Regions from separate parts of the Brachybacterium sp. J144 genome, predicted to be linked through region 1. Evidence: riboswitches for the same ligand, from Rfam matches in the RefSeq annotation. Region 1 holds a riboswitch; each other region holds the start of a gene.
The links. A riboswitch is a leader RNA that binds a small molecule or an ion and turns the genes downstream of it on or off. The one in region 1 is predicted to bind thiamine pyrophosphate.
Positions count from the first base shown of each region.

Region 2: it holds a riboswitch for thiamine pyrophosphate, as region 1 does, so the genes downstream of both, V1260_RS00815 (ECF transporter S component) here and V1260_RS14360 (YkoF family thiamine/hydroxymethylpyrimidine-binding protein) in region 1, are expected to answer to the same signal.
Region 3: it holds a riboswitch for thiamine pyrophosphate, as region 1 does, so the genes downstream of both, thiC (phosphomethylpyrimidine synthase ThiC) here and V1260_RS14360 (YkoF family thiamine/hydroxymethylpyrimidine-binding protein) in region 1, are expected to answer to the same signal.

Region 1 covers NZ_JAZDCG010000034.1:192,865-202,657, reverse strand. The annotation lists gene V1260_RS14375 (phosphoribosylaminoimidazolesuccinocarboxamide synthase) at 1-232, shown strand, start outside; gene V1260_RS14370 (ATP-binding cassette domain-containing protein) at 374-2,830, opposite strand; gene V1260_RS14365 (ECF transporter S component) at 2,850-3,539, opposite strand; gene V1260_RS14360 (YkoF family thiamine/hydroxymethylpyrimidine-binding protein) at 3,536-4,270, opposite strand; TPP riboswitch at 4,308-4,416, opposite strand; gene V1260_RS14355 (MBL fold metallo-hydrolase) at 4,429-5,148, opposite strand; gene purS (phosphoribosylformylglycinamidine synthase subunit PurS) at 5,272-5,523, shown strand; gene purQ (phosphoribosylformylglycinamidine synthase subunit PurQ) at 5,523-6,248, shown strand; gene V1260_RS14340 (class I SAM-dependent methyltransferase) at 6,297-7,460, opposite strand; gene V1260_RS14335 (pirin family protein) at 7,528-8,571, opposite strand; gene V1260_RS14330 (serine hydrolase domain-containing protein) at 8,613-9,734, shown strand; gene V1260_RS14325 (nucleoside hydrolase) at 9,769-9,793, shown strand, end outside.
Region 2 covers NZ_JAZDCG010000001.1:180,718-190,510, forward strand. The annotation lists gene V1260_RS00780 (mycothiol-dependent nitroreductase Rv2466c family protein) at 1-367, shown strand, start outside; gene V1260_RS00785 (ribose-5-phosphate isomerase) at 431-901, shown strand; gene V1260_RS00790 (Fpg/Nei family DNA glycosylase) at 901-2,034, shown strand; gene V1260_RS00795 (alpha/beta fold hydrolase) at 2,031-3,104, shown strand; gene V1260_RS00800 (GNAT family N-acetyltransferase) at 3,110-3,646, shown strand; gene V1260_RS00805 (ankyrin repeat domain-containing protein) at 3,662-4,096, opposite strand; gene V1260_RS00810 (ATP-binding cassette domain-containing protein) at 4,138-6,345, opposite strand; gene V1260_RS00815 (ECF transporter S component) at 6,353-6,946, opposite strand; TPP riboswitch at 6,993-7,098, opposite strand; gene V1260_RS00820 (hypothetical protein) at 7,133-7,699, opposite strand; gene V1260_RS00825 (M13 family metallopeptidase) at 7,696-9,741, opposite strand.
Region 3 covers NZ_JAZDCG010000030.1:10,812-20,604, reverse strand. The annotation lists gene V1260_RS11420 (MBL fold metallo-hydrolase) at 1-171, shown strand, start outside; gene V1260_RS11415 (rhodanese-like domain-containing protein) at 168-764, shown strand; gene V1260_RS11410 (hypothetical protein) at 796-960, shown strand; gene V1260_RS11405 (hypothetical protein) at 1,218-1,589, opposite strand; gene V1260_RS11400 (IS256 family transposase) at 1,792-3,081, shown strand; gene V1260_RS11395 (hypothetical protein) at 3,088-3,318, opposite strand; gene V1260_RS11390 (HAD family hydrolase) at 3,454-3,675, opposite strand; partial or broken gene V1260_RS11385 (IS3 family transposase) at 3,681-3,970, shown strand; TPP riboswitch at 4,408-4,518, shown strand; gene thiC (phosphomethylpyrimidine synthase ThiC) at 4,518-6,257, shown strand; gene V1260_RS11375 (GIY-YIG nuclease family protein) at 6,441-7,379, opposite strand; gene V1260_RS11370 (type I restriction endonuclease subunit R) at 7,376-9,793, opposite strand, start outside.

The DNA.
Region 1 (9,793 bases):
CGAGGTGCTCACCCCCGACTCCTCCCGCTTCTGGTCCGCGGACACCTACGTCGAGGGCCGCGTCCAGCCGAGCCTGGACAAGCAGTTCGTGCGGGACTGGCTCACGTCCCCCGCCTCCGGCTGGCACCGCGGTTCGAACACCCCGCCGCCCGAGCTGCCCGCCGAGGTCGTCGCCCAGACCCGGGCCCGTTATGTCGAGGCCTACGAGCGCCTGACCGGCACCAGCTTTTGAGCCGCGCGCGCGGGGGCGACGGGACACGCACGGGGGGCGCGGATCCAGCAGGTCGAGGAGGACGTCGTCGCCGTGCGGAGCCCCGCCGCGCTCCGCCGCTAAGGCCCGCCCCTCGACGGCACCGGCGGCGCAGTCCTTCGCTCAGCCGCTGAGCAGCAGCACCGCGGTGACGATGCCCGCGATCGCGAGGACCAGCGCGGCATCGCCCGCGCCGAGCGGGGCGCTGCGCCACCAGGTCCGCTCCCCCGCGGCGACGCCCCGGCTCTCGAGGGCGAAGGCGATCCGGGCCGAGGAGCGGATCGCATCGACCAGCAGCGCGAAGGCGCAGGTCATCAGCGCGCGCGGGCCGAGTCGCGCGGGATTCCCGTCCGGGGCGGACGGCCGACGCAGGCGGTGCGCGCGGAGGATCGTCGACCAGCGCCGGGGCAGGTCCTCGAGCAGTCGCAGCCCCGCGAGGAGGGCGAGGGCGATGCGGGCCGGCAACCGGGCGTGTACGCGCAGGCTGGTCAGGGTGCGCCCGGGATCCGAGGCACGCAGCACCACTGCGGCTCCGAGCCCGATGACCAGCGCCCGCAGAGCGAGGGCGCTGCCGAGGACGATCCCCTCGGTGGTGACCCGCACGGGCAGATCCGGCCACGGCTCGTGCCCGGGACGGCTGAGCACGTTGACCACGAGCACCCCGGCGGCGAAGGGGAGGAACGGGGCCTGCGCGCGCAGGAGGGCGAGCGGCCCGATCCGCAGCCCGATCATCGCGCCGCTCGCGAGGAGCAGGTGGAGCAGGAGCAGCGGGATCGGATCGGTCAGGGCGATGCAGACCACGCTCAGCGCCGTCAGCAGTCCCAACAGCACCGCGGGATCCCGGCGGGCGAGCAGGGCGCGGGGCCGCGGCGGGTCCTCGAGCGCGGTAAGCGGCCGGTCCGTCCCGTCCTCGGCGGACACGGACACTGATGCGGACACGGACGCGGGCGCGGACCCGGGCCGCGGAGGGCGCCCCGGCTCCCGCTCCCCCGTCGTGCCGCCCGCCGGGTCCGCCGCCTCCCCGGCGCGCAGCCCGGCACGACGGAGCAGCTCGCCGTCGGCGAGCAGCGCGGCCGGGGCGAGGGGGCCGACGAGCCGGCCCCCGGCGATCACCACGACCTCGTCGGCGGCCTCGATCGCGCGGAGGTCGTGGGTGGTCAGGACCACCCCGCGTCCCTCCTGCGCCACCTCGCGCAGCAGCGAGAGCACCTCGGCCTGCGCGGCGCGGTCGAGGCCGTAGCCCGGCTCGTCGGCCAGCAGCACCGGCCGCTCGGTCAGCAGCATGGCGCCGAGGGAGAGCCGTCGCTGCTGCCCGCCGGAGAGCCGGTAGGGGCTCTGGTCCGCATGGTCGCCGAGGTCGAGGCGGGCGAGCAGCTCCGTCCGGGCCTGCTCCCCGGCCCCGCTCGCGGCGAGCTCCCCGACGACGGTGTCCGCCACGAACTGGGACTCGGGACGCTGCAGCACGAGCGCGGCGGCGCCGCCCTCGAGCGTCCCCGTGCGCAGCGGGTCCAGCCGGGAGAGGGCGCCCAGCAGCGTCGACTTCCCGGCGCCGTTCCGGCCGACGACGGCGAGCACCCGACCGGCCCGGACGGTGAGGTCGGCGCCGGTCAGCACGTCTCGCCCCTCCGGTCCCAGGGTCGCCGAGCGCAGGCGCAACAGCGGGGTCGGGGCGGGCGCGGGGGTCCCGGCCGTCTGACGAGGGGCCGCGCCCGTCGCCTCGACGTGCGCCGTATCGTCCGGGGCTGGGGAGATCCCGCCCGCACCGGCCCCGTCCTCGAGCCGCCGCTCGATCTCCCGCGGCAGCCAGCAGCCCTCCGCGCGCAGCCGCTCCCCGTGCTCCGCGAGCACCCGGGCGGTGGGCCCGTCGGCGAGTACCCGCCCCGAGCGGTCCAGGGCGATGGTCCGGGCCGGGAGCCCGGCAACACCCGCCTCCCCCGCCCACTCGTCGAGCCGGTGCTCGACCAGCAGCACGGCGCATCCCGTCGCGTCGACGGCCGCGTCGACCGCGCGTCGCACCGCGGCGACCCCCTCGGCGTCGAGCATCGCGGTGGGCTCGTCGAGCAGCAGCAGCCGCGGCTCGGCTACGACCGCGGCGGCGAGCGCGGCGCGCTGCAGTTGCCCGCCGGAGAGCGTCGCGGCGCGGCGGTGCGCGAGGTCCGCCGTGCCCGTCGCGGTGAGCGCGGCATGGACGCGGGGCCCGATCCTCTCAGGCGGGGTGCAGGCGCTCTCGAGCGGGAGCGCCACGTCCTCGGCGATCTGCGGGAGGCAGACCCCGTCGGCCGGATCCTGACCGAGATGGCCCACGAGCGGGGCGGCGGCCGTGACCCCGCCCGCGACCGGGTCGACCCCGCCCGCGAGGCGCACGCTGCCGCGGACCCGCCCGCGCTGGTGGGAGGGGATCGCTCCGGCGAGCGTGCGCAGCAGCGTCGACTTCCCCGAGCCGGAGGGGCCGAGCAGCAGCACCTGCTCCCCGTCGTGGATCTCCCCGGTCCAGGGGCCCACGCCCGCCCCGGAGGGCAGCACCACCTCGAGCGCCTCGGCGCGGACCAGCGGGCTCGGGTCGGTCGTCGCGATGCTCACCGGCCGCGCCGTCACCGCCTCAGCGGACACGGCGCTCGGGGATCGCCGCCGCACCGGCGGCCCCGATCGCGAAGTCGGCGAGCACCCCGGTGCGCTCGAGCGCCCGCACGATCACGCGGGCGAGCAGTCCGCCGAGCAGGACCCCGGAGAGCATCTGCATCCCGAGGCGGAGCGCGAGCAGGTCCTGCCCGTACCAGCCCATGCGGTAGGCGGTCCAGAAGAAGACGAGGCTCGCACCGAGCGCTCCCGAGACGGCGAACACGCCCCAGCCGTAGCGGCGGTAGCGGGTCAGGGCGAAGGGCAGCTCGGAGCCGAGGCCCTGGAGCGCGGCGGAGAGCAGCAGCAGCGGGCCGACGGGGCTGCCGAGGAAGACCACCTCGATCACCGCCGCGAGGATCTCGGCGAGGATGCCCACGCCGGGGCGGCGCAGGATCGCGATGGCGATGGGCCCGACCAGCAGCCAGGACCCGAACAGCACGTGCTGGGCGAGGTCGCCGGCGGGTCCCATCGCGATCGCGAGCAGGTTCCAGGCCTGCACGAACGCCCAGTACAGGAAGCCGAACACGACGCCGAGCACGACGACCAGCACGAGCTCCCGGAGGGCCAGCGGAGCGCGGCGGGGGCGCGCGGCGCCAGTCTCGGGAGAGGTCTGCGCGGTCTGCGGCGCCGCGGCCTCCCGGGAGTCGGGGCTCTGCGGCTCGGCGCTCATCGGACCTCCTCCGCGGACGCGTCCGGCCCGGTCCCCGCGGTCGCGCCCGGAGAGATCTCAGCGGGCGCATCAAGCAGCTCGCGCAGATCATGGGACGGGCTGTTCAGGGAGATCGTCAGGTGGCTCGTGACGTGCTGGACGCCGCGACCGACGAGCACCCAGCCGGCGACGGCCGTCGCGATCACGTCGCCGAGGTCGCCCTCGAGGCGGGTGACGAAGTGCTCGGAGCCGCGGAAGGTGCCGAGCTCGCGGGCGTGGTCGATCGCGGCGTAGACGTCGCGCATGTGGTCGGGCGGGGTGCCGTCCTCGGCGACCGCGTCGGCCAGCGGGTACAGCGCCCACTCGGCGCTCGCGAACCGCCCGGTGCGCCGTGGCGGCGGCACGGCGGTGACGCGCGGTCCCGCCCCACCGGGCAGCTCGCAGGCCACCTCCCCGGGGCAGCCCCGCGAGAGCAGCACCGACATCGTCGCGTGGTGCTCGGTGCGGGCGAGCGCCTCGCCGAGGTCGATCAGCGCGCGCTGCAGGTGCGTCTCGTGGCCGCCCAGATAGGTGGAGACGTCCCCGGTCTCGCGCACGAGCCCGGTCAGGTCGAGGGCGGAGAGGGCGCCGACGAGGATCCGGGCGTAGTCCGCGCTCATCACGGCGGCGGTCACGCGGGCGCCGACGCCGAAGCCGAGCGGTGTCGCGGACGGATCGGCCGGGGCGGTGGGGGCTGCGGGCGGTGTGGTCACGGTCCATGCCTTTCGAGTGGGCACGGGCGCGCGGCGACGATCGCCTGGCGGAGCTCCCTGCGCCGGCATGATCCGGATCAGGTTCTACGGTCGGAGTTGGAGAACTCCCTCTCAGCCCGGCTCACCGGACTCCCGTGCACGCCCGGCACCCTACCCGCTCACAGCTCGATCGAGCGCTCCGGGTCCACCCAGTCGCGCACCTCGGTGCCCTCGGCGGCGAGCGCCGTCGCCTGGCGGACGTAGATCGCGCGGCCCCCGGCGCTCGCGACCGCATCGTGCACCGGGAGGGCGAGCCGCGGACGGACCGCGCGCAGGAACTCGATCGTCTCGGACATCTTCGACCAGGGGGCGACGACTGCGAACGCGAGCACGTCGATGCCCTGGAACTCGGCGAGCGGCTCGAGGCTGTCGCCGGTGACGCCGAGGCGCGGCCCGTCCCCCGCCGAGAGCACGAGGCCCGTGTTGCCGACCCGCGGGATGTCCGGGTGGATGACGGCGTGCGCCCCGCCGGCCGCGGTCACCCGCAGCGGCGATCGGCCGCCGACGGCGGGCAGCTCGTGGGACTCCCCCGCGGGCAGCGCCCGCATCCGCTCCGCCGGGATCGCGGGTCCCTCGCCCATAGGGCCGGCGGCGGCCTGGGCGAGCAGTGCGACCGTCTCCGGCTCGGCGAGGACCTGCGCGCCCGGATGCCGCTCGAGCACCTCGAGGAGGAGGGCTCGCTGCACGTGATCGGCGTGCTGGTGGGTGATCGCGACCAGGTCGATCGGTCCGTCGACGGCGCGCACCGCGTCGACGCTGAACAGCCCCGGGTCGATCAGCACGCGGCGCGAGGCGACCTCGACGAGGAGGCAGGAATGGACGAGATGGCGGATCCTCATGGCGACTCCCGGAGCTGGCGATGGTCCCCCGACCGTACGCCCCTGGACCGGCCGCGTCCGGGTCCGGCGCGCTCGGTAGGATGGCCCGCAGGTCCCTGCCCCGCCCGCCCCCGAGGAGCGCCCATGCCACGCGTCGTGGTCCACGTCATGCCGAAGCCCGAGATCCTGGACCCCCAGGGGAAGGCGGTCGCGGCGGCCCTGCCCCGTCTGGGCTTCGAGGGCGTCGCCTCCGTGCGCCAGGGCAAGCGGTTCGAGCTCGAGGTCGCCGGCGAGGTGACCGAGGAGGTCCTCGCGACCCTGCGCGAGGCCGCCGAGACCCTGCTGTCGAACCCCGTGATCGAGGACGTCGTCGCCCTCGAGGTCGAGGACGCCTGATGCGCATCGGTGTGGTCACCTTCCCGGGCACGCTCGACGACCGGGACGCGCTGCGGGCCGTGCGGCTCGCCGGGGCCGAGCCGGTCGCGCTCTGGCACGGCGAGGACTCCCTGCAGGACGTCGACGCCGTGGTGCTGCCCGGCGGCTTCTCCTACGGCGACTACCTGCGCGCCGGGGCGATCAGCCGGTTCGCGCCCGTCATGGAGAAGGTCGTGGACGCGGCGAACGGCGGCATGCCGGTGCTCGGCATCTGCAACGGCTTCCAGATCCTCTGCGAGACCCACCTGCTGCCCGGCGCGATGATCAAGAACGCCCACCGCTCCTTCATCTGCCGCGACCAGCCGCTGCGGGTGGAGAATGCGCGCACCGCCTGGACCTCCGGCTACGCCCAGGACCAGGTCATCCGCGTGCCGTTGAAGAGCCAGGACGGCCAGTACATGGCCGACGCCCGCACCCTCGACGAGCTCGAGGCGGAGGGCCGCGTGGTGTTCCGCTACGTCGCGGGTGCCACCCACGGACCGGCCGGCTTCGAGGACAACCCCAACGGCTCGCAGCGCGACATCGCTGGCATCACCAATGCCGCGGGCAATGTCGTGGGGCTGATGCCGCACCCCGAGCACGCGGTCGAGGCCGGTTTCGGCCCCGACGAGCCCGGTCAGGGCACGCGCACGGGCACCGACGGCCTGGCGATGTTCACCTCGGTGCTCACGAGCCTCGTGGCCTGAGTCCCGGGCGCCTGCGCCTGCGGCCGGGCCGCCGCCCTATCCCACTGACTACCGCGTCGCGCTGAGCACGGTGAAGCGGCGGTCGCGGGCGCGCTCGCGCACCGGTCCGACGCGCCGCTCGACCTCCGGCCGGTAGCGCAGGTGGGAGTTGTGCACGACCCACAGTTGACCGCCAGGGCGCAGCACCCTCGCGGCCGCGTCGAGCAGGGCCTGCACGAGCGTCGCGTCGACCGCGGTGCCGTCGTGGAAGGGCGGGTTCAGCAGCACCAGGTCCGTGCTGCCGTCGGCGACCCGGGAGAGGGACTCATCCCAGGCGACCTGCACCCCGGCGCGCTCCAGCCCGGAAGCAGCGAGGGTCGCGCGGGTGGAGGCGACGGCGTCCGCGTCGTCGTCGCTGCCGAGCACCTCCGCCGACGGGAGCGCCGCGGCGAGATACGCGGTGAGCAGGCCGTTGCCGCAGCCGAGGTCGAGGACGGTCTCCCTTTCCGGCGCGAGCTCCCCCGCGACCAGCGCTGAGTCCAGCGCCGCGAGCAGCAGCAGCGAGCCGACGTCGGCCCTCGCCCCGCCGAAGACCCCGCCGGCCCCGCGCAGGGCGAGCTCGCGCTCCGTGCCGCGCACCGCCACGCGCACGGCGCCGGTGGCCGCCGTGCCGACCTCCACCCCCGGCCGCGGCGAGGCGGCGACGAGCGAGCGGGACTTGCCGAGGCCGCGTGAGGCGTGCACCTCGCCGAACACACTGGCCAGGACGTCGTTCTGCGAGCGGGACATGTGCTTGACCCGCCCACCCGCGATCAGGGTCAGGTCCTCCCTCCCGCTGCGCGCCGCGAGCACCGCGACGCGCCGCGCGAGGTCCTCGAGGCCGGCGAGGGACTTCGGCAGCCGCGCGAGCACCAGGTGCGCCTCGGCCCCGGCCGCGAACTCCTCGAGCGGTGCGGGCTCGGTCCCCGTCGGCAGCACCAGGCGCCCCGCGGCGAGGGCCTCCGGGAGTCGTTCGGCGAGTGCGGCGGTCTCCGCCCGCGAGGCGCTCCAGGAGTGGACTCTCGCGTCGGGATGCTCGGCGACGAGCTCGAGGGCGGCGGCGGTGAGCGCGCCGGTGGAGTCCCCGACGACGAGCAGGTCGCAGGGGCAGCCGAGCCCGCCCTCCTCCTCGGCGGCGCGCAGGATCACCCGCTCGGTCTGGTCGAGGACGGGGAGGGCGTCGGTGCTGGTCATGGGGCTCTCTCGGGGAAAGGGGGCGCGCCCGGCGGCCGCACGTGCGGGCCCGGCGCGGTCGGGACGGTCAGTCGGGCAGGCCGCGGCGGCCGCGGGTGCGGAGCCGGCCGTGGGGAAGCTCCGGGGCGGGCAGGGCGGCGGGGGTGTGCGGGGCGAAGGGGCCGAACTGCTCGGCGTCGTCGGGGAGACCTCCGCGCTCCCGCGCCACGGGCGCGATCGGGGCGTCCTCGAGGGCGAGCTCCACGCCGATCTCCGCCTGGTAGCGGGCGCGGAAGGCGACGATCTCCTCGTGGGAGCGGCCCACGAAGTTCCACCACATGACGATGTCCTCGCCGAGCGGCTCGCCGCCCAGCAGCATCAGCCGCAGCGGCCCGTCGCCGACGGCGCGGATCTCGAGCTGGTCCGCGCCGTCGGGCAGCACCATCAGCTCGCGCTCGGCGACGGCGGTCTCCCGCTCCCCCGCCCGCAGCAGCGCGGCGCCGAGGTCCACGAGCACACCGTGCTCGTGCGCAGGGTCCAGCGCGAGACGCAGCGTGCCGCCCGCGTCGAGGTCGAGCTGCACCATGGTGAGCTCGGTGTCGGTCGCAACGGGACTCGCGTCCTCCAGCGGCGCCCCCTGCCCGTCGACGGCTCTCAGGCTGCCGAGGCCCACCCGGGCGCGGGCGGTGCCGGTCGCGACCTCGGCGGGCGTGTGCACGGTGAACTCCCGCTCGCGGAAGCGTGTGGCATCGGGCAGGGCGAACCACAGCTGCACGCCGTGGAGCACGGTGGTGTCGAGTGCGGAGAACTCCGAGTGGGTGATGCCGGCGCCGGCGACCATCAGGTCGACGTCGCCGGGGCGCACCAGGGCGTGGTTGCCAAGCGCGTCTCGGTGCGTGATGGCGCCGTCGAACAGCCAGGACACGGTGGCGAGGCCGGTGTGGGGGTGGCGGGCGACACGCATCCCGTCGGTCGCGGAGACATCATCGGGGCCGAAATGGTCCACGAAGCACCAGGCGCCGAGGAGGGAGGTGCGGCGGGCGGGGAGGGTGCGGTGCACGGTCATCCCGCGCGGTCCGCCGAGCGGCACCTCGCGCGGTTCCAGGCGGACGAAGTCCGAGAACGTGCTCATGGGCCGAGTGTAGGCGGCGCCGGTCGCCCTACTCTGGGGCCATGTCGACGCCGACCTCGCCCGCCGTCCGCCTGCTCGAGTCCGCGATCCGCGCCGGCATGGTGCCGGGCGGGATCATCGCGCACGGGGCTGATCCCGAGCCGGTCGCCCGCGGCCGGGTCGCGCCGGGCGGACCGCCCTTCCCCGCCGACGCGATCCTGCGCATCCAGTCGATGACGAAGGTGATCACGGCCGTGGCGACGCTGCGCCTGATCGAGCGGGGCGAGCTCGCGCTCGACGCACCGGTCGCGCAGTGGTTGCCGGAGCTCGCCGCCCCGCGCGTGCTCCCGCACCCCCTCGCGCCGCTCGAGGCCGCCCGACCCTCCGCCACCCCGATCACCGTGGAGCACCTGCTGACCTGCACCTCCGGTCTCGGCATCGCGACCGCGGAGGGACCGCTGCAGCGGGCCATGGCCGACGCCGGCCTCGAGGCGGGCTCGGCGCCGTGGAGCCTCGGCGCCGACGAGTGGCTCGCCGCGCTGGGCGGTCTGCCGCTCGTCGGCGAGCCCGGATCGGTGTGGCGCTATCACCATTCCTTCTGTGTGCTGGGCATCCTGCTCTCGCGGCTGACGGGCCAGACGCTCGAGGAGCACCTGCGCGCTGACCTGCTGGATCCGCTGGGGATGGTCGACACCGGCTCCTTCGTGCCCGCGGCGCAGGCGCATCGGCTGCCGCCGGCGTTCCGGATCGACGACGGCGCTCTCGGGGAGGTCGAGCCGGCGGGCCGCGGCCCGCTCGTCGGCCCTCCTCCGCACGACGTGTCGCACGGCGAGCTGGTCTCCACCGCCGCGGACTACCTGCGCTTCCTGCGGGCGCTGCGGGACGGGGAACTGCTCTCCGCGGAGCACCTCGCGCTGCTGGCTTCGGACCTGGTGCCCGCGGCGGCCAAACAGGAGGACTCGTTCTTCCCCGGATTCTGGGACGGCACGGGCTGGGGCTGCGGCGTCGCGGTCGTCACGGGCGGGGAGCGTCAGGGCAGCTGGGGCTGGTCCGGCGGGTTCGGCACGGACTTCTTCGTCGCGGCCGACGGGACGATCGGCCTGCTGCTGGTGCAGGTCGAGATGGGAACGGAGCTGATGGGGCTGATCGACGAGTTCCAGCGGCTGTCCGCGCCGCGACGCTGATCCCAGCCCGCGCACCGCTCCGTAGGCTGACCCCATGACGCTCGCCCTCCTCGTCGACT
Region 2 (9,793 bases), on a different contig from region 1:
GTACACCGCCTGGGGCGAGCGCTACCACGTCGGCGGGAACAAGGACCGTCGCGCCGTCGCCGTCGAGGCGCTCGCGGCCGCCGAGCTGCCCGCCTCCCTGATCGACGTCTACGAGGACGTCTCCGGGGACGAGACCGATCAGGCGCTGCGCGCCTCCCACCAGGACGCGATCTCCCGCGTCGGCAGCGACGTGGGCACCCCGGTGATCTCCTTCGGCGAGGGCACCGCGTACTTCGGCCCCGTCCTCTCCCCGGCCCCGAAGGGCGAGGATGCCGGCCGCCTGCTCGACGCGCTCGCGACCATGTCCGAGCTGCCGGGCTTCTACGAGCTCAAGCGCCAGCGCACCGGCGGCATCGACTTCTCCTGAGCCGGGCGGGCCCGCCCGCTCACCCCATCCCCACCGACAGCTCCCCGAAGGAACCCCCTCTCCATGCGCGTGCACATCGGCACCGACCACGCCGGCTTCGAGCTCAAGAACCGCCTCGTCGCCAGCCTGCAGAACAAGGGCCACGAGGTCACCGACCACGGTGCCCACGAGTACGACGCCCTCGACGACTACCCGCCCTTCTGCACCGCCGTCGGCGAGGCCGTCGTCGCGGACCCGTCGGCGCTTGGCATCGTCATCGGCGGCTCGGGCAACGGCGAGCAGATCGCTGCGAACAAGGTCGACGGGGTGCGCGCGGCCCTCGTGTGGAACGAGGACACGGCGCGTCTCGCCCGTCAGCACAACGACGCCAACGTCATCTCGGTGGGCGCCCGCCAGCACGACGAGGAGGAGCTCGAGCACCTCATCGACGTCTTCCTCGCCGAGCCGTTCTCCGGCGAGGAGCGCCACCAGCGGCGCATCGAGCTGATGGCGCGCTACGAGCGGACCGGCGGGTACGAGGCGCCCGGCGCCTGATGCCCGAGGGACACACCGTCCATCGGCTCGCCGCAGCGCTGCGGCGTGGCTTCGGCGGGCGACGCGTGCTGGCGTCCAGCCCGCAGGGCCGCTTCCCGGAGGCGGCGGAGCTCTCGGGCTGGACCCTGCTCGAGGCGGAGGCGGCCGGCAAGCACCTGCTGCTGCATCTCGCGCCGGCCGCCGACGTCCCGCTCGGCGATCCCGTGGTGCGGATCGTGCACATCCACCTGGGGCTGTACGGCTCATGGACGTTCGCCGGCGACCCCGGCTTCGCGACCGCGCATGCGATCGGCGCGCCGCGGCTGCGGGTCGGCGAGCGGGAGGAGGTGCTCGCCGCCGACGGGTCGGATGCCGGAGCGGGTGACGAGGCGGACGACGCGGCCGACGGTGCCTGGCGCCACCTCGTGCCGCGCGAGACGGTGCGGCTGCGGCTCGTCGGCGAGCGCGGGCTCGCCGACCTCACCGGGCCGACCGCCTGCGAGATCTACGACGCCGCGCAACGCACCGCGCTGCTGGGTCGGCTCGGCCCCGACCCGCTCCGGACGGACGCGGACCCGGGCCGCTTCGTGGACCGGGTGCTGCGCTCCCGCACCGCGATCGGCACCCAGCTGATGGACCAGTCGGTGGTGGCCGGGATCGGCAACATCTACCGCGCCGAGCTGCTGTGGCGCGCCCGGCTCGACCCCTGGGTCCCCGGCCGGGAGCTCGGCCGCGGTCTGGTCGAGGGGCTCTGGGAGGACCTGGTGCCGCTGATCGCCTACGGCGCGCGGACCGGTCGCATCGTCACCACGCAGCCGGAGCACCGCGAGATCGAGGCGCAGATCCTCGAGCCCCGTCGGCGCACCCGGCAGAACGGGGACGAGGACCCGGACGTCATCCCGCGCGAGCAGTCCTTCTACGTCTACCACCGGCAGACCCTGCCCTGCCGGGTCTGCTCCACCGTCATCCGGAGCGCCGCGATGGCGGGCCGCACCGTGTACTGGTGCCCCCGCTGCCAGGGGATGCGCAGCCGTCGCGCCCCGTGGACCCGGCAGCATCCCGCCGCGCCCTGGGCGCTCGAGTCCTCTCCGCCGACCGCCGGGGACGGGATCAGCGCCGGGAACGGGATCCGCACGGGGGAGGGGACGCCGTGACCTCCGCCGCGGGCGAGGACCCGACGCTCCCGCCGCCGGCGCCGCTGCTGTCCCGGGGCCGGCTCCCCGTCGGCGAGGGCCACGAGATCGCCTTCGAGACCTCCGGCAGCGAGGGCGGGGTCCCCGCCCTGTACCTCCACGGTGGCCCGGGCGGGCGGCTCACGCCCGGCTACCGGCGCAACGTCCCCGCCGCGCGCACCCGTCTCGTCGGCCTCTCGCAGCGCGGGGCGGGCGAGAGCACCCCGCCCGCCGGAGCCCTCGGGGCCGTGGACCTCGGCGCCCAGACCACCGGTCACCTGATCGCCGATCTCGAGGCGCTGCGCGAGCACCTCGGGATCGAGGCGTGGATCCTCCAGGGCGTCTCCTGGGGGTCGACCCTCGCGCTCGCCTACGCTCAGAGCCACCCCGATCGGGTGCTCGGCATCGTGCTGATGGCGGTGACCAGCACCTCCCGCGCCGAGGTCGACTGGATCACCGAGCACGTCGGGGCGATCCATCCCGAGGTCTGGGACGAGCTGGCCGACCTCGCCGAGCGCCGCACCGCCTATCGGCGCGGCGGGCCGATGCGGCTGATCGAGGCGTACCGGCAGATGCTCACCGCCGCGGATCCCGCCCTCGTCGACGAGGCGGTGCGGGCCTGGACCGCCTGGGAGGACGAGCACATCCGCATCGGCACCGGCGCCACCGTGCGTTCCCACTCCGTCCCCGCCGACCAGACCGTGACCGAGCAGGCGAGGGGCTTCGCGCGGCTGGTCACCCACTACTGGGCCCATGACGGTTTCGTCGCCGATCACGCCGTGCCCTGGGGAGCCGAGCCCGGATCCGGGCTGCTCGGCGGCATGCCCCGCATCGCGCACCTTCCGGCCGTGCTGATCCACGGGCGCCGCGACGTCTCGGGACCGCTGCGCACCGCCTGGGAGCTGCACCGCGCCTGGCCCGCCTCCCGTCTCGAGGTCGTCGAGGAGGAAGGGCACGGCGGCCCCGCGATGGTCGCGGCCTGGCGGCGGGCGATGGAGGAGATGATCACCCGGGTCGAGACCGCTGCGGGCGGTGACCGCTCAGTACAGTGAGCGGCATGTCCGACCCCGTGATCCATCCCGCGGCCTCCGCCGCCGATCCCGCGACCGGTGCGGTGCTGCGTCGCGCCCCCGTCCGCGAGATCGACCCCCGCACGCTCTACCTCCTCGCGAAGCTCCGCCAGGACGTCTTCTCGATCGAGCAGGGCGCCACCGATCCCGACCTCGACGGCCGCGACCTCGAGCCCGGCACGATCCTGCTGTGGATCGAGGTGCCGGGACCGGACGCGGAGGCGGCGGGGCTCGAGAGGGAGCCCGCCGCCCACATCCGCATCATGCGCGAGGCCGACGGCACGTTGCGCATCGGCCGCCTCGCGGTGCGCGCCGCGAACCGCCGTGATGGGTTCGGCGGCCGCATCATGCGCGCCGCCCTCGACGTCACCCACGAGCTCGACCCGCGCGCCGAGGTGCACATCGACGCGCAGGCGTATCTCGAGCGGTGGTACCTGGGGATGGGCTACGAGACGGCCGGCGAGATGTTCCTCGAGGCCGGGATCGAGCACGTGCCGATGGTGTACCGCCACCCGCAGGACTGACCGGGGGGCAGAGCGTCAGGCGGCGTCCGGGCCGCCCACCTCATCGAGCAGCGCGACGATCTCGGCGCGCTCGAAGTAGCGGGCGGTCTCGCGCGCATCGGGCGTGCCGAGGCTCGGATCCGCGCCGGCCGCGAGCAGCGCCCGCGCCACGGCCGCATCGCCCTTGAACGCGGCGCCCGCGAGCGGGGACTGGCCGCGGTCGTTCAGCAGGTCGACATCCGCCCCGCGCGCCGCCAGCTCGGCGACGAGCTCTGAGTGCCCGTGGTAGGCGGCGAGCATCAGCGCCGAGTTCCCGGCGCCGTCGCGGAGGTTGACCGGAGCGCCCTGGTCGAGCAGCGGCAGCAGGGTCGCCGCATCGCCCTGCCGAGCGGCGTCCAGCATCGTGCGCGCCAGCTCGAGAACGGCCTCGTCCTCGGGGGTGGGGGTGGGGTTCAGCGTGTCATCGTCCATCGCCCCAGGCTACGGCCCTGCGGTCTGTCATGCGCGTCCGCTCAGCGCACCAGCAGCTCCGCCGCGGCCGGCCAGACGAGCAGCCACACGGCGAGGAGCAGGCCCAGCAGGTCGGCGCGGCTCAACGGGCTCGGCACCGACCAGGTGCGGTGCCGGGCCGTCGCGAAGCCGCGGGCATCCATCGCGAGCGCCTGCTGCTCGGCGCCGCGCAGGGTGTCGACCAGCAGCGACAGCGTCGCCCCGGCGAGCAGTCGCGGCGAGCGGGCAGTGCCGAGGCCCCGCAGGATCCGCGTGCGGACGATCAGGTGCCACTGCCGCTGCAGATGACCGACCCGCACGAGCGCCGCGACGGCGGCCGCGACCGGACGGCCGGGCCAGCGCAGCCGACCGCCGAGGGCGTCGCCGAGCGCGCTCGGATCCACGCTGCCGAGCGCGAGCACCCCCGGCGCGACGAACGTCGTCAGCCGCAGCGCCTCGGCGAGGCCCCGCCGCCAGCCCTCCGCGGAGAGTGCGGCCGCCTCGCCCAGCAGGGCCGTAGTCCAGGCGAGTCCCGCGGCGGCGAGCAGCACCGGCACGAGGCGCAGGAGACCGCCGCGGAGGCTGCGCACCGTGAGCGGGGCGAGCACCACGAGCGGCAGCAGGGCGAGGAGGCCGCCCTGCCAGGTGCTCACGGCGAACGACCCGATCGCGGCGAGGATCCCGATCAGGCACAGGGTCAGCGGGTTCAGGGCGTCGGCGGGGACGCGCCGCGGCGCGGGCGGACGGGCGGGCGCCGACGGGGCGGGCAGGTGGACGCGCGCGTCGGCCGCCGCGACGAGTGCCGGGTCATGCGTCGCGGCGAGCACGGCGCAGCCCTCGTCCGCCGCATGGTGCAGCAGGGCGAGCACGGCGCGGGAGCGGCCCGCGTCGAGGCCGACGGTCGGCTCGTCGAGCACGAGCAGCCGGGGCCGCTGGGCGAGGGCGGCGGCGAGGGCGAGCCGCCGCTGCTCCCCGCCGGAGAGCCGGTGCGGATGCACGTCGGCGAGCGGCGCGAGATCGGCGAGGCGCAGCAGCTCGCCCGCCCGCTCCGGATCCGCGAACGGGGACGCGGTCAGCTCCTCCCGCACCGTCGCGGCCACGACCCCGAGCGACGGGTCCTGGGGGACGGCCGCGATGCCGCCCGGTCTGGGCCGGTCGACGGCGCCCGGAGCGTCGGGCTCGTCGGGCGCGCGACGCGTCGGGGCGGTGCTTGGAGCGCGGGAGGGATCGAGGAGCAGGTCCAACAGGGTCGACTTCCCCGCGCCGCTCACTCCGGTCAGCACGGTCAGCTCGCCCGACCGGGCGACGAGGTCGACGGGGGTGCGCAGGCCCCGCGCGGGGACCCGCACCCCGCGCAGCGCCGCGACGACCTCGCCGCGGGACACCCCGGGCCGGGTCCCGGCGGTGGCGGACCCGTCGGCGGGATCGGGGGATCCCGCGGGCGGACGCGCCGACGGCGGCGGGACCTCGGCGCGCGGCAGCACGCCCGCCGCCTCGAGCACCTCGTGGTGCGTGGCGAGCACGGCGGCGGGGGAGCCGTCGGCGAGGATCCGGCCCTGCGCCCCGAGGACGACGAGGCGATCCACCCGGTCCGCCCAGGCGGCGACGTCGTGATCGGCGACGACGAGGGTCCGGCCGTCGGCGGCGCGCAGGATCTCGTCCCGCACCGCGGCGGCGGTCGCCGGGTCCAGCATGCTCGTCGGCTCGTCGAGCAGCAGCGCCCCCGGGTGCAGGGCGAGCGCCCCGGCGAGCGCGATCCGCTGCTGCTGCCCGCCCGAGCAGTCCAGGGGCGGGCGCCCCGCCTCGACGTCCACGCGGGCGGCCTCGAGCGCCGCGGCGACCCGCTCGTGGATCTCCTGCCGGGACAGGGCCGCGTTCTCGGGACCGAACGCAGCATCGCGGGCGACGGTCGCGCCGACCATCGCCTGCGACGGGTTCTGCAGCAGCAGCCCCCGCTGCCCGGCGCGCTCGGCGGGCCCGGGGGCGGTGCCGGCGAGCTCGCCGTCCTCCGGGTCGAGGAGGCCGGCGAGGGCTCGCAGCACCGTCGACTTGCCGCTCCCGCTCGGCCCCGCGAGGAGGACCCGCTGCCCGGCGGGGATCCGCAGGGTCAGGCCGTCGAGCGTCGGGTCGGGCCGGGTCCACGGTCGCCAGCGGAGCTCGCGCAGCACGAGCTCCTCCGGCGCGGCGCCCTCCTCGGCCCCGAGGACGACGGCGGGGCGAGCGGTCGTCATGGCGCCATCATCTCGTCGGCGCCGCGGCGGGCCGGCGTGCGTGCTCCCGACCCGCGGCGAGGGAGTCCACGGCACCGGTGGCGACGAGGGCGCGGGTCGCGAGCCAGCCGAGCGCCCCGGCGAGCAGCGCCCCCGAGATCAGGAAGAAGCCGAGCATGATCAGCGAGAACGGCCAGCTCATCTCCTGGTAGTAGACGAGCTTCTCCCAGCCCCATTCCGCGGCGGCGCCGAGCACTCCGCCCAGCATCGCGACGGGCAGGGTGTGCCGGCGATAGGCGGCGAGCAGGAACGCCAGCTCGACGCCGCCGCCCTGCACGAGGCCCGAGATGGCCGTGCTCCAGCCCCACTGGGAGCCCAGCAGCATGGACAGCACGGCGGCGACCATCTCGGCGAGCAGCGCCGCGCCCGGCTTGCGGACGATGAGCCCCGCGAGCACGGCCGGCAGCAGCCAGATCCCCGCGAGCAGCCCCTGCGCCGGCGCGAACGCCGAGGTGAGGGGGTCGATCAACGAGTACAGCAGTCCGTAGCCGATGAACGCGACCCCGAAGGCCGCGCCGATCAGGACGGTGACCAGCAGGTCGATGGTGCGATAACGGTTCATCACGTCTCCTTCCGATCCCGGAAGGGGCGTGCGGGACGCGGGGTCCCGCACGGAAATCCCGACTCCCTCCGCCGGTGTGACCCGGATCAGGTTCGAGGGTCTGCGCCTGCGCGCACTCTCAGCACCCCGGTGGTGCTCCCCTGTCAGTGGATGACCGACGGGCAGTCTACCGCGAGCCGGGGGTGCTCAGCGCCGCGCGCGGATCGCCTGCTCGATCGCCGCGGCGGTGGCCTCCACGTCGACGGGGGAGAGGAGGTAGTGTTCGCCCTCGCGAGAGATGATCTCCACCTGGGTGCCCGAGCGGGTCACCAGCAGCCGGTACCGCGCCTGCACCTCCCCGAGGGTGTACACCTTCAACTTGCCGACGGGGCGCACCTGCTCGGGGGTCGCGGCCATCGCGCGGCCGCGTCGCCAGCCGAAGCCGCCGACGGTGACCCCGACGCTCGAGGACGGGACCTCCCGCAGCTGCACGGTGCGGAAGTCGGCCAGCGGCCACGGGGCGCGCGGCAGGAACCCGCCGAGGCTCACGGTCACGCCGTGGCCGTCGACGATGAAGCGCGTCCACTGGCCCATCCAGGTCCACAGGGCCAGCAGCGCGAAGACGGCGCCGGCGGCGACGGCCACCGGCATCGGCAGCTGGCCGGCGACGAGCACGACCGCCACGACCCCGGCGACCAGGGTCAGGGCGATGCGGGTCCAGCCCACCGAGGAGGGGCGGGTGGTGCCGACGTAGAAGGGCGCCTCCGGCCTCACCAGATCCGCACCCGGTCCTCGGGCGCGAGGTACATCCCGTCGCCCGCCACGGTGCCGAAGGCCTCGTGGAAGGCGTCCAGGTGCGAGGCGACCGTGTTGCAGCGGAACTCCATGGGGGCGTGCGGGTCGATCGCGAGGCGGCGGATCGCCTCCTGCTCCCGGCTCTTGCCGCGCCACACCGTCGCCCAGGACAGGAAGAGCCGCTGCAGACCCGTGAACCCGTCGAGCTCGGCCGCCGCCTCCTCCTCCGGGCGGGTCGCGAGATAGGCGGACACGGCGATGGTGAGGCCGCCGAGGTCGCCGATGTTCTCCCCGATGGTCAGCCCGCCGTTGACGGTGCGGGAGTCGTCCAGATCGCGCGGGGAGAGGCCGTCGTACTGGGCGATGAGGCGGGCGGCGCGAGCCTCGAAGGCTTCGCGGTCCTCCTCGGTCCACCAGGAGACCAGCGCTCCGGTGCCGTCGTACTTCGAGCCCTGGTCGTCGAAGCCGTGGCCCACCTCGTGGCCGATCACGGCCCCGATCCCCCCGAAGTTCACCGCGTCGTCGGCCTCGGCGTCGAAGAAGGGCGGCTGCAGGATCGCGGCGGGGAAGACGATCTCGTTCGCGCCCGGGTTGTAGTAGGCGTTGACCGTCTGCGGGGTCATGTGCCACTCGGTGGGGTCGACGGGACCGGAGAGCTTCGCGAAGTCGTACTCGGCGTCGGCGCGACGCACCGCCCGGACGGTACTGACCAGGTCCCCGGGGACGATCTCGAGACCGGCGTAGTCCCGCCACACCTCGGGGTAGCCGATCTTGGTGGTGAAGGCGGAGAGCTTCTCGAGGGCCCGCTCGCGGGTCGCCTGGGTCATCCAGTCCAGGGTGGAGATCGAGCGGCGGTACGCCTCCAGGAGCGCCTCGACGAGCTGCTCCATGCGCTCCTTGTGCGCGGGCGGGAAGTGCCGCTCGACGTACTCGCGGCCCACGGCGAAGCCCACCGCGCCCTCGACGAGGCCCACGCCCCGCTTCCACCGCTCCCGCAGCTCCTGCGCGCCCGAGAGCACCGTGCCGGAGAACGCGAAGTCCTCGTCGACCAGCGCGGCGGGCAGGTAGGGCGCGTAGGAGGAGACGGCGTGCAGCGCGAGCCAGCTGCGCAGCACCGCGAGATCCTCCCCGGCCAGCAGCTCGGCCGCGGCGGCGACGTACTCGGGCTGGCCGACGTTCACGACCTCGACGGCGCTCGCCGGCGCTCCGGTCCCCTCGAGATAGGCGTCCCAGGGGAAGGCGGGGGCGAGCTCGGTCCGGGCAGCGGCGTCCATCGGGTTCGCGGACTTCTCCCGGTCGCGCAGGCGGACCACGTCGACGTGGCAGGCGGCGAGCCGGGTCTCGAGCCCCCAGACGGCGTCCGCGAGCGCCTCGGCATCGCCGTCCACGAGGCCGGGGCGTCCCGGCAGCTCCGCGAGCCGGGCGAGGTTCGCCAGGTGCCCGCGATAGGCCTCGCGGATCTCCGCGTCGTGCTCCTCGCGGTAGTACGACTCATCCGGGAGACCCAGACCGCCCTGGTGCAGGCGCACCTGGTAGCGACTGGGATCGTGGTCGTCGGTCCACACGTAGGTGAGCAGCGCGCTGGTCCCGGCATCGGGGGCGGCCATGGTGCGCACGATCGCGGGGAGGTCCGCCGCCTCGCCGATGGAGTCGAGCAGGGCGGTCAGCCCGCCGAGACCCGCCGCCTCGATCGCCTCGGTGTCCATGAAGAGGCGGTAGATCGCGCCGATCCGCTGGGCGTCGGTGGTGACGGGGGCTGCGGGGTCGAGGGCGTCGGCCGCCTCCTCGACGATCTCCCGCACCCGCTCCTCGGAGAGGTCCCGCAGCGCGTGGAAGGCGCCGTCGGTCGAGCGGTCGGCGGGGATCTCGTGACGCGCCAGCCAGCCGCCGTTGACATGGCCGAACAGGTCGTCCTGCACCCGGATCCCGGTGTCGACCGAGGACAGGTCGAGGCCGGAGGGAGCAGGGACTGCGGGGTCAGCGGAGTCAGTGGAGTTCACGGGCGGCGTCGCAGAGGTCATCATCGGCTCCTGGAGGTTCGGGGCGGGAAGCGGTGGGGGGGGGGGGGGGGGG
Region 3 (9,793 bases), on a different contig from region 1:
GCGGGCCGCCTGATCACCTTCTGCCAGTCCGGTCTGCGCAACTCCGTCGCCGCCGCGGCGCTGCGCCGCGCCGGCCACGACGTGGTCGAGCTGGAAGGCAGCTACGCCGGCTGGTCCCAGTGGACCGCGCAGCAGCACGACCTCGCGACCACCGGGGAGGATGCCCGATGACCACCGCCGCACAGATCGCCCCCCGTACCGTCGCGCCGGCCGAGCTCACCCGACGCCTCTCCGAGGATCCGGAGCTGATGATCGTCGACGTCCGCACCCCGGGCGAGTTCGAGACCACCCACATCCGCGGCTCCTACAACGTGCCCCTGGACCTCCTCACCGAGCACACCGAGGCCCTCGCCGAGCGCATGCACGACCACGTCGTGCTGGTCTGCCAGTCCGGCGCCCGGGCGAGCAAGGCCTGCTCGGCACTGCACGAGGCCGGCTTCGACACCGTCGACGTCCTCGAGGGCGGCATCGCCGCCTACCAGGCAGCCGGCGGCACCGTGGTGCGACGCGGAACCCGCTGGGCGATGGACCGCCAGGTCCGCATGACGGCCGGCTCCCTCGTCCTGCTCGGCACCCTGGCCGGTCAGCTGATCCACCCCCGCCTGGGAATGGTCGCCGGCGCCATCGGCGCGGGCCTGACCTACTCCGCCCTCAGCGACTCCTGCGCCATGGCCTCGGTCCTCTCGAAGATGCCCTGGAACCGCGTCGCACCGGACCCCTCCCTCGCAGCCCTCTTCGAGAAATCGCCCACGCAGGCCGCCTGAACCACCCCGCCACCACCGCAAGGAGAACCCCATGTGCCGAGCCACCACCTGCCGCACCTGTGGAAAGACCACCTGGGCCGGCTGCGGCCAGCACGTCGACCAGGTCATGAAGAACGTCCCCCAGCGGGACCGCTGCCCAGGCCACACCGACGACGCCCCCCGCGCCGGCTTCTTCGCCCGCTTGTTCGGACGCTGACCCCACCGAGCACTTGACGTCATACCGGAGCCCTCCACGAGCACTGCTGTGCCCGTCGAGGGCTCCCCTCTACTCAAAGCAGCGCGCGTCGTGTCGTGAGGTGCGTATCAAACTGGGACACCCCAGCGAAACAGCTACCGGACGGTCTTTTACGGTTCCCAATAGGGTCAACTTTCGCACTTTTGTTACACAACTGTCGCACTGGCTATACCCAACCGGGCCACGTTCGGCGGGCAAGCCTCGAGCAGCGACGCAGGTCAGGTTCTTCGGATGTGGTCGGTTCGCAGCGGTGCTCCGATGCCGAGTGAGGTGACCAGTGCGATGGCGACCGATCCGCCCGCGACGGCGAGTACTGGTCCTGTGAGGCTTGAGAAGCTGAGGTTGGTGATCAGTTCCGGGTCCATGCCGCGGTTCCCCGTTTCGACGAAAGCGACGGCGACCAGGTGCCCAATGGCCAGGGCTGCTCCCCCACCAACCACCAGTGGAAGTGCCACCTCGAGCCAGTGCGCACGGCGCAGCACGTCCACGGGAATCCCGAGGAGCCGGAGGCGGGCATGCTCCTGCCGGCGGCTCATTGCCAGATCGGCCGTGCCGAGCAGGAAGGCGCCCAATCCCACAGCCAGGACCACGAGGTTCAGCAGGCGGATGGTATCGATCGTGGCCTGATACGGGGCGAAGTCCTCTGCCGTCCAGCCGATGTGGGCGTTGGATCCCAGTTGAGTCCCGCATAGTGGTGTAGCGCGGTCGCTGAGTTCGTCCCGGACGAGGACGCGGCCACCGTGTGATCCTTCGAGTCAACCTTCCACAGAATCCTCGAACGGAGTCATCACGATGACCGCTCCCCACATTGTCGACCCTCACGGACTGCTCGGTGAAGCCCTGGCCGAAGCCTCCCCGGATCTGATGTGCACGATGCTGCAAAGGATCATCAACGAGCTCCTCTCCGCGGACGCTGACGCGATCGCCGGCGCCGAATACGGCCGACCCAGCCCCGAGCGGACCGCCCAGCGCAACGGCTACCGCCATCGCGACCTCGATACCCGCGTCGGCACGATCGACGTCGCCGTCCCCAAGCTCCGCACCGGCACCTACTTCCCCGAATGGCTGCTCGAGCGCCGCAAGCGCGCCGAATCCGCTCTGATCACGGTCGTGGCGGACTGCTATCTCGCCGGCGTCTCCACCCGACGCATGGCTCCCCGGATGCACGCTTCGCGCACATCGCATCCGGGGCCCCAGCTCGTCAAGACCCTCGGCATCAACTCGCTTTCGAAGTCCCAGGTCAGCAGGATGGCAGCCGATCTGGACGAGCATGTTGAGCAGTTCCGCCACCGCCCGCTGGATGCGGCCGGGCCGTTCACGTTCGTCTCCGCTGACGCGCTGACGATGAAGGTCCGCGAGGGCGGGCGCGTGATCAACGCCGTCGTCCTGCTCGCCACCGGCGTCAACGGTGACGGGCACCGCGAAGTACTCGGCATGCGGGTCGCGACCAGCGAGACGGGAGCTGCGTGGAACAGCTTCTTCGCCGACCTCGTCGCCCGTGGCCTGGGCGGAGTCCGCCTGGTCACCTCCGACGCCCATGCCGGGCTGGTCGAGGCGATCGCCGCCCATCTGCCCGGCGCGTCCTGGCAGCGCTGCCGCACCCACTACGCAGTGAACCTGATGAGCATCTGTCCCAAGGGAATGTGGCCGGCCGTGAAAGCGATGCTCCACAGCGTCTATGACCAGCCCGACGCCGCCGCGGTCAACGCCCAGTTCGACCGGCTGCTGGACTACGTCGACCAGAAGCTCCCGGACGTGGCCGAACACCTCGACGCAGCCCGCGCTGACGTCCTCGCGTTCACCGGCTTCCCCAAGGATGTCTGGGTCCAGATCTGGTCCAACAACCCCACCGAACGCCTGAACCGCGAGATCCGCCGACGCACCGACTCCGTAGGCATCTTCCCCACCCGCGACGCCATCGTCCGCCTCGTCGGCGCGGTCCTGGCCGAACAGACCGATGAATGGGCCGAAGGCCGCCGCTACCTCGGCCTCGACGTCCTGGCCCGCTGCCGCCTCACCATCACCACCACCAACCCTGCGAACGAGGTGAGCACCGATACCCTGCCCGCACTGACAGCCTGACCCCACTCACCGAAGGACCGCTACACCACTTCCAGGGACTTGACCTCCGAGGTGCAGCCAGAGTTTGCTGGAGTGGTCGTCGCAGTAGGAATCAACCGTGGCCCGCACCTCGACGGCATCGCCGAGGACCGCGGCCCGCAGGACGGTCTCGAGACGGACTCCGCCGATATCCGACTCCTCATCGCGGGGAAGCAGCTCGACGGACACAAGCCTTCCCGTCGGGTTGATGTCTTTCATTCGCGAGTACCTCCGTCTGGGTAGGGGGACGGACTGAATGCACCATCGACGTACCTGAGGAGATCAGCGTGCGAGGAGTTCGTGTTGGGCGAGTGCGTCGCGCAGCGGGCCGATACCGTGATGGGCGTGCATGCCTCAGGACCGGGTGCCGTGCAGCTTGCCCTCCGAGTCGTCGGTGAAGAACACCTCCGGAGCCCCGAGCCCGAGCTGTTCGAGCACGTGAAGGAAGACGCGCACATCGGGTTTGATGTAGCCGATGGCGGCGGAGTTGAAGATCGGATCGAAGTGACTGGTCAGGCCGAGCCCGGCGACCTCCGCAGGGATCGTGTCGGTGCCGTTGGTCAGGATCCCGGTCACGATGCCAGCTTCGCGCGCGAAGCTTCGTGCACGCCCTGAACCGTCACCACCACATCGGATCGATGGGGAAATCGGCGCAGCCGGGGACAACGCCGCAATGGAGCCCTACTTCGCCCTGCTCCAGAAGAACGTCCTGGACCGCAGGCGGTGGCGGTCTCGAGAAGAGCTGCGGATCGCGATCATTACCTGGATCGAGCGGACCTACCATCGACGCCGTCGGCAGGCCCGCCTGGGCCGATTGACCCCCATCGAGTACGAGACCATCATGACCCCGACCGTCAGCCTGGCGGCCTAACCCCAGCTGACACCTGATCGCGCATCAGTCCCCACCGACACCGACACCGACACCGACACCGACACCGACACCGACACCGAAGAGGTCACCACAAGCTCCCTGCCCGCGCTGACAGCCTGACCCCTCAGAGAAGGATCGCTACACCACTTCCAGGCACTTGACCCCGCCACCGCCGAGCTCTCGTCCCAGTACAGCGTCGCAGCATGCTTGCCTTCAGCGCGGTACGCCTCGACGATCGCCCACACCTCCCGCCGCTGGGCCCGTCCGAGGCGCGTCCCCCGCCCGCTGCGGGTCACGCACAGGTTCTGATCCAGCTCGAGCACGCGGTGCGGGGGGGATCACCTCCCGGTATTCGTCGACGAGGAACCCCTGGGTGGCGGTCCGGCGGCCCTCGCGGACGCCTCGGACGCGACCGCATGCGTCTGCTACGGTCGTCGCCGATCCCTCGGGTGCCCGTCGCAACGGGCTGAGATCGAACTGTCGCGGTTCGAGCACCGACCGAACCTGCCCCGGGTCATGCCGGCGAAGGAAGAAGGAGAGCGACTGCATGTCCGCACGCCCTGAGAACTACCCCACCCACAGCCTCGGCCATCTCGAGGACCCCGCGCACGGCCTGCGGATTCCCGTCACCCGCATCGCCCAGGACCCCTCCCCCGACGGGACGGCCAACCCGCCGCTGGAGGTGTACCGCACCGCCGGCCCCGGCTGCGTCCCGGAGGAGGGCCTGCCGCCGCTGCGCGAGGAGTGGATCCGGGGCCGCGGCGACGTCGAGGAGTACGCGGGCCGGGCCCGCGATCTGTCCGACGACGGGCGCGAGGCGGTGCGCCGCGGCGAGGCCAGCGCCGAGTGGCGCGGCGAGACCCGGCCCCCGCTGCGCTCCCTCCCGGGTCGGCGCGTCACCCAGATGCACTACGCCCGTCGCGGCGAGATCACCCCGGAGATGCGCTATGTCGCGCTGCGGGAGGGCTGCGACGTGGAGCTGGTGCGCAGCGAGGTCGCGGCGGGCCGCGCGATCATCCCCGCGAACGTGAACCATCCCGAGGCGGAGCCGATGATCATCGGACGCAGCTTCCTGGTGAAGGTCAACGCGAACATCGGCAATTCGGCGGTGACCTCCTCGATCGCCGAGGAGGTCTCCAAGCTCGAGTGGGCCACCCGCTGGGGCGCCGATACCGTCATGGACCTCTCCACCGGGGACGACATCCACACCACCCGCGAGTGGATCCTGCGCAACTCGCCGGTGCCCATCGGGACCGTCCCGATCTACCAGGCGCTCGAGAAGGTGAACGGGGACGCGAACGCGCTGACCTGGGAGATCTTCCGGGACACCGTGATCGAGCAGTGCGAGCAGGGCGTGGACTACATGACGATCCACGCCGGGGTGCTGCTGCGCTACGTGCCGCTGACGGCGAACCGGGTCACGGGGATCGTCTCGCGCGGCGGCTCGATCCTGGCCGGCTGGTGCCTGGCCCGGCACCGGGAGAACTTCCTCTACGAGCACTTCGACGAGCTGTGCGAGATCTTCGCCCGCTACGACGTCTCCTTCTCCCTCGGCGACGGGCTGCGGCCCGGCTGCCTCGCCGATGCGAACGACGCCGCGCAGTTCGCCGAGCTCGACACCCTCGCCGAGCTGACCCATCGGGCGTGGGAGTACGACGTGCAGGTGATGGTCGAGGGCCCGGGGCACGTGCCGCTGCACCTGGTGCGCGAGAACGTGGAGCGCCAGCAGGAGCTGTGCGACGGCGCGCCGTTCTACACGCTCGGCCCGCTGGTCACCGACGTGGCGCCGGCCTACGACCACATCACCTCCGCCATCGGCGCGACGGAGATCGCCCGCTACGGCACCGCGATGCTCTGCTATGTCACGCCGAAGGAGCACCTGGGGCTCCCGGACCGCGACGACGTGAAGACCGGGGTGATCACGTACAAGATCGCCGCTCACGCGGCCGATGTCGCCAAGGGACATCCCGGGGCCCGCGAGCGCGACGACGCCCTGTCGAAGGCCCGCTTCGAGTTCCGCTGGCGGGACCAGTTCGGGCTCTCGCTGGATCCGCAGCTGGCCGAGGAGTACCACGACGAGACCCTGCCAGCCGAGCCCGCGAAGACCGCGCACTTCTGCTCCATGTGCGGGCCGAAGTTCTGCTCGATGAGGATCTCGCAGGACATCCGCGACACCTACGGCGACGCCGCCTCCCAGGAGCGGATCGCCCAGGAGGGCATGGCCGAGAAGTCGCGGGAGTTCCGCGAGCGCGGCGGCACCGTGTACCTGCCGACGCCGCAGTTCTGATCCCCGTCGGCCCGCGGAGCGCGCCGCGCCGCGCCGCGCGCGGGGCTCGGCGGCCAGGTGCGGGGGCATGCACAGTCGCCGTCGCACCCGGCCGTCGGCCGCACTGTCCCTTCATGGCAGGCGGGAGCTGTGCCAGGCCAGCGTCGATGTGGATGAGGTCATGGACCCGCTCCGCCGAGCCCCTCAACGCTCTGCTTGCGCAGCCTCCCACGCCCCGTAGCTCTTGCCGAGCTCGTCAACCCACTCGATCCGACCATTGGCAGAGGCTCGGCCCAGGACAACTGCCGCTGCAGCGGACGGGGACGAGTACACGACGTCTTTCAGAACGCGCCCCAGCTCTCCGCCACCGAGCGGCTCCACCACCTTCATCAGATCCGCGTGCTGGAGCGATCGGTTCTCGAATTGCCGGGCGGTGGAGGCCGCCTGCTTCTCGGATCTGCGCATTACGCTGCTGACAATCGACCCTTCGAGAAGGGTGAACTCGCCGTCGATCACTTGGGCGCGGGCGTCCATCCCCTTCGTCGCCCGGAGGAAGAAGGCGGGGCTGTCGGGGGCGACCTGCTCGAGCTCCAGCGCCGTCTGCCCTTCTGCGCGTCCGGCGAGGGCGGACTGCGCCGTCGCTCTGCCGCGGAAGATATCGTGTCCGAGCACCGGCATGAGGATCCGCACCTGATCGATGAAGTAGTCCATGTCCGAGGCGTCCGCCTCGGGCAGGTCGGCACCCCCGGTCGGTCCTTGGATGTTGACGAGGGGGATCCGGCCGATGTCCTTGGCGATGCGCACCAGCCGGGATTCCAGGTAGCGCACGTGGGCGCTGGTGAAGTTCGCGTCTTTGGAGGTCACGATCACGACCTCGTCCCAGAAGTCCTTCTTCGCATCGTGGTCAACCAGCCTCTTGCCCACGTTGTCGCTCTCGCCGATGTATGCGACCCGTTCATCGTCGTCACCTGTGCCGAAGAGGATGTAGATGCCGGTTCGACTGGCTTCGGGGCGCGTGCGGATCTCTCCGAGCTCGAGCCGCTTCCCCTTGAGCACATGACCCGTCCAGTTGCCGATCTCCGCGGTCATGAGCCCGCCCGGCTTCCCATCGACGAGGAAGAGTCGCACCTGCTTGCCGGTCATCGAGTGCCGTCTTCCCGCAGCTCCTCCGCATACCGCGGCGCGAGCGACTCCATCTGCTGCATGACGTCGACGATGGCCTGGGGCTGCTGGTCCGGCGGGTACTTGTACTTGCGCAACAGGCGCTTGATGGAGGAGCGGAGCTTGGCCTTGACGTCGTCGCGCACGGTCCAGTCGGTGCGGATGTCACGTTGCATGATCGTCACCAGCTCCCGGGCGATCTGGGCGAGGGTGTCGTCGCCCATCACGTCCACGGCCGAGGGGTTCTGTGCGATGACGTCGTAGACCGACAGCTCGTCGGTGCCGAGCGGAGGACTGAACTGCGTGCCACGGTCGGCTTCGGCACGGACCTCCTGGGCCATCTCGATGAGGCGGGCGATGATCTCCGCGGCGGTGAGCTGCTTGTTGGTGTACTTCACCATCAGCTCGTTGATCCGCTCGGAGAACAGTTTCGAGCGGACCTCATTGCCGCGGGTGACTCGTGCCGCCTCCTCGAGGATGGTGGCCTTCAGCGCCTCGATCGCGAGCTGGGATTTCGAGGGCTTCTTCGCCTCCTCGGTCCAGGCAGGGGTGATCGCGTCGAGCCGCTGCAGCTCGAGGCCTGCCTCCTGGTAGATGTCGACCACCCCGGTGCTCTCCGCGGAGTCGACCAGCAGTTCGCCGAGCAGGCGCCGCACCTCATCGGTGATCGGCTCTCCGCGGGAGAGGCGCTCGCGGGCGTCGTACTTCGCCATCCACACCCGCACCTCCTTGTAGAACTGCACCTCGGGCAGCAGCGTCTGGATGTCCTGGTGCCCGGCAGCGAGCGCCCAGGCGCGGTCGAGCTTGGAGGAGAGACTGCGGAAGGCGTCGGCGAGGGGGCGGGTGTTCGGGTCCTCGGGGTCGGTGTTCCCGTCGGTCAGTGGTGAGCGCAGGAAGTTCGTGGTCGCGGAGACGGCGTCGATGAAGCCGCGGCGCACGTCAGCGTTCTGGATCGCCTTCCAGTCGAGGGTGACGATCTCGCGGAGGGAGCCGACGAGGCTGTGGACGAGCTGGGCGGCCTCGTCGACGTCGCGCCGGCCGACGCTGGGGTCGGTCGGGTCGGCGTCATGGGTGAACTCCCGCAGGGCGGCGGTGAGGTTCTCGAGCAGCGGGGCGTAGGCGACGAGGAGCCCGTCCTGCTTGCCCTTGTAGGTGCGGTTGACGCGGGCGAGGGTCTGCATGAGCAGGGCGCCCTTGATGCTGCGGTCGAGATAGAGGGTGTGCAGGGCGGGGGCGTCGAAGCCGGTGAGCATCATGTCCTTGACGATGACGATCTCGAGCTCGTCGTCGGGGTCCTTGACGCGCTGCTTGACGGTGGCGATCGCACTGGGGCGGCGCATGTGCGCCTTGATCTGCTCGGGGTCCGACGGGTTCGCGGTGTACACCGCCTTGATCCTCCCCTTGGCGTCGGAGTCGTCGTGCCAGTCGGGGCGCAGGGCGACGATCTCGTCGTAGAGCCGGGCGGCGATGGAACGGGTGGCGGTGACGATCATGGCCTTGCCGGGCCCCTCGATCGCGGTGCGCATGTTCTCCCGCCGCTGCTCCCAGTGCGCGACGAAGTCCTCCGCGAGGGTGCGCAGGCGCTCGGGCGCGCCATAGAGCGCCTCGAGCACGACCACGGACTGCTGGAGGCGCTGACGGTCCACGTCGTCCAGTCCGGCGGTCGCCTCCTCGGCGGCGTCATCGATCGCGTCGTCGTCGAGGCCGGCGAGGCGGGCGAGCTGGATGAGGCGGGGTTCGAAGTAGACGGGCACGGTGGCCTTGTCGTCCACGGCGCGGCGCAGGTCGTACACGTCGATGTCGGCGCCGAACACCTCGCGGGTGTCGCGGTCCGCTTCCCGGATGGGTGTGCCGGTGAAGGCGATGAGCGCGGCGTTCGGCAGGGCGCTGCGCAGGTGGCGGGCGTAGCCGTCGAGGTCGCCGTAGTGGCTGCGGTGGGCCTCGTCGGCGATGACGATGATGTTCCGACGGTCCGAGAGCAGGGGATGCGCGACGCCGGCCTCACGCTCGGCCTGGGAGCGGCCGAACTTCTGCAGGGTGGTGAAGTAGATCCCGCCGGTGCGGCGCTCGCTGAGCTGGGCGCGTAGCTCCTCGCGGGAGCCGATCTGGCGGGGCTGCTCGGGCAGCAGCGTGGAGCGCTGGAACCCGTCGAACAGCTGGGTGTCGAGCTCGGTGCGGTCGGTGAGGACGACGATGGTGGGGTTCGCGAGCTGCGGATGGCCCATCACCTTCGCGGTGTACAACTCCATCTCCATGGACTTACCGGAGCCCTGGGTGTGCCAGACCACGCCGATCCGCCCGTCGGAGCGGACGGCCTCGATGGTGGAGCCGACCGCTTTGGTGACGGCGAAGTACTGGTGCGGCTTGGCGATGCGCTTGGTGAGCCCGCCAGCATC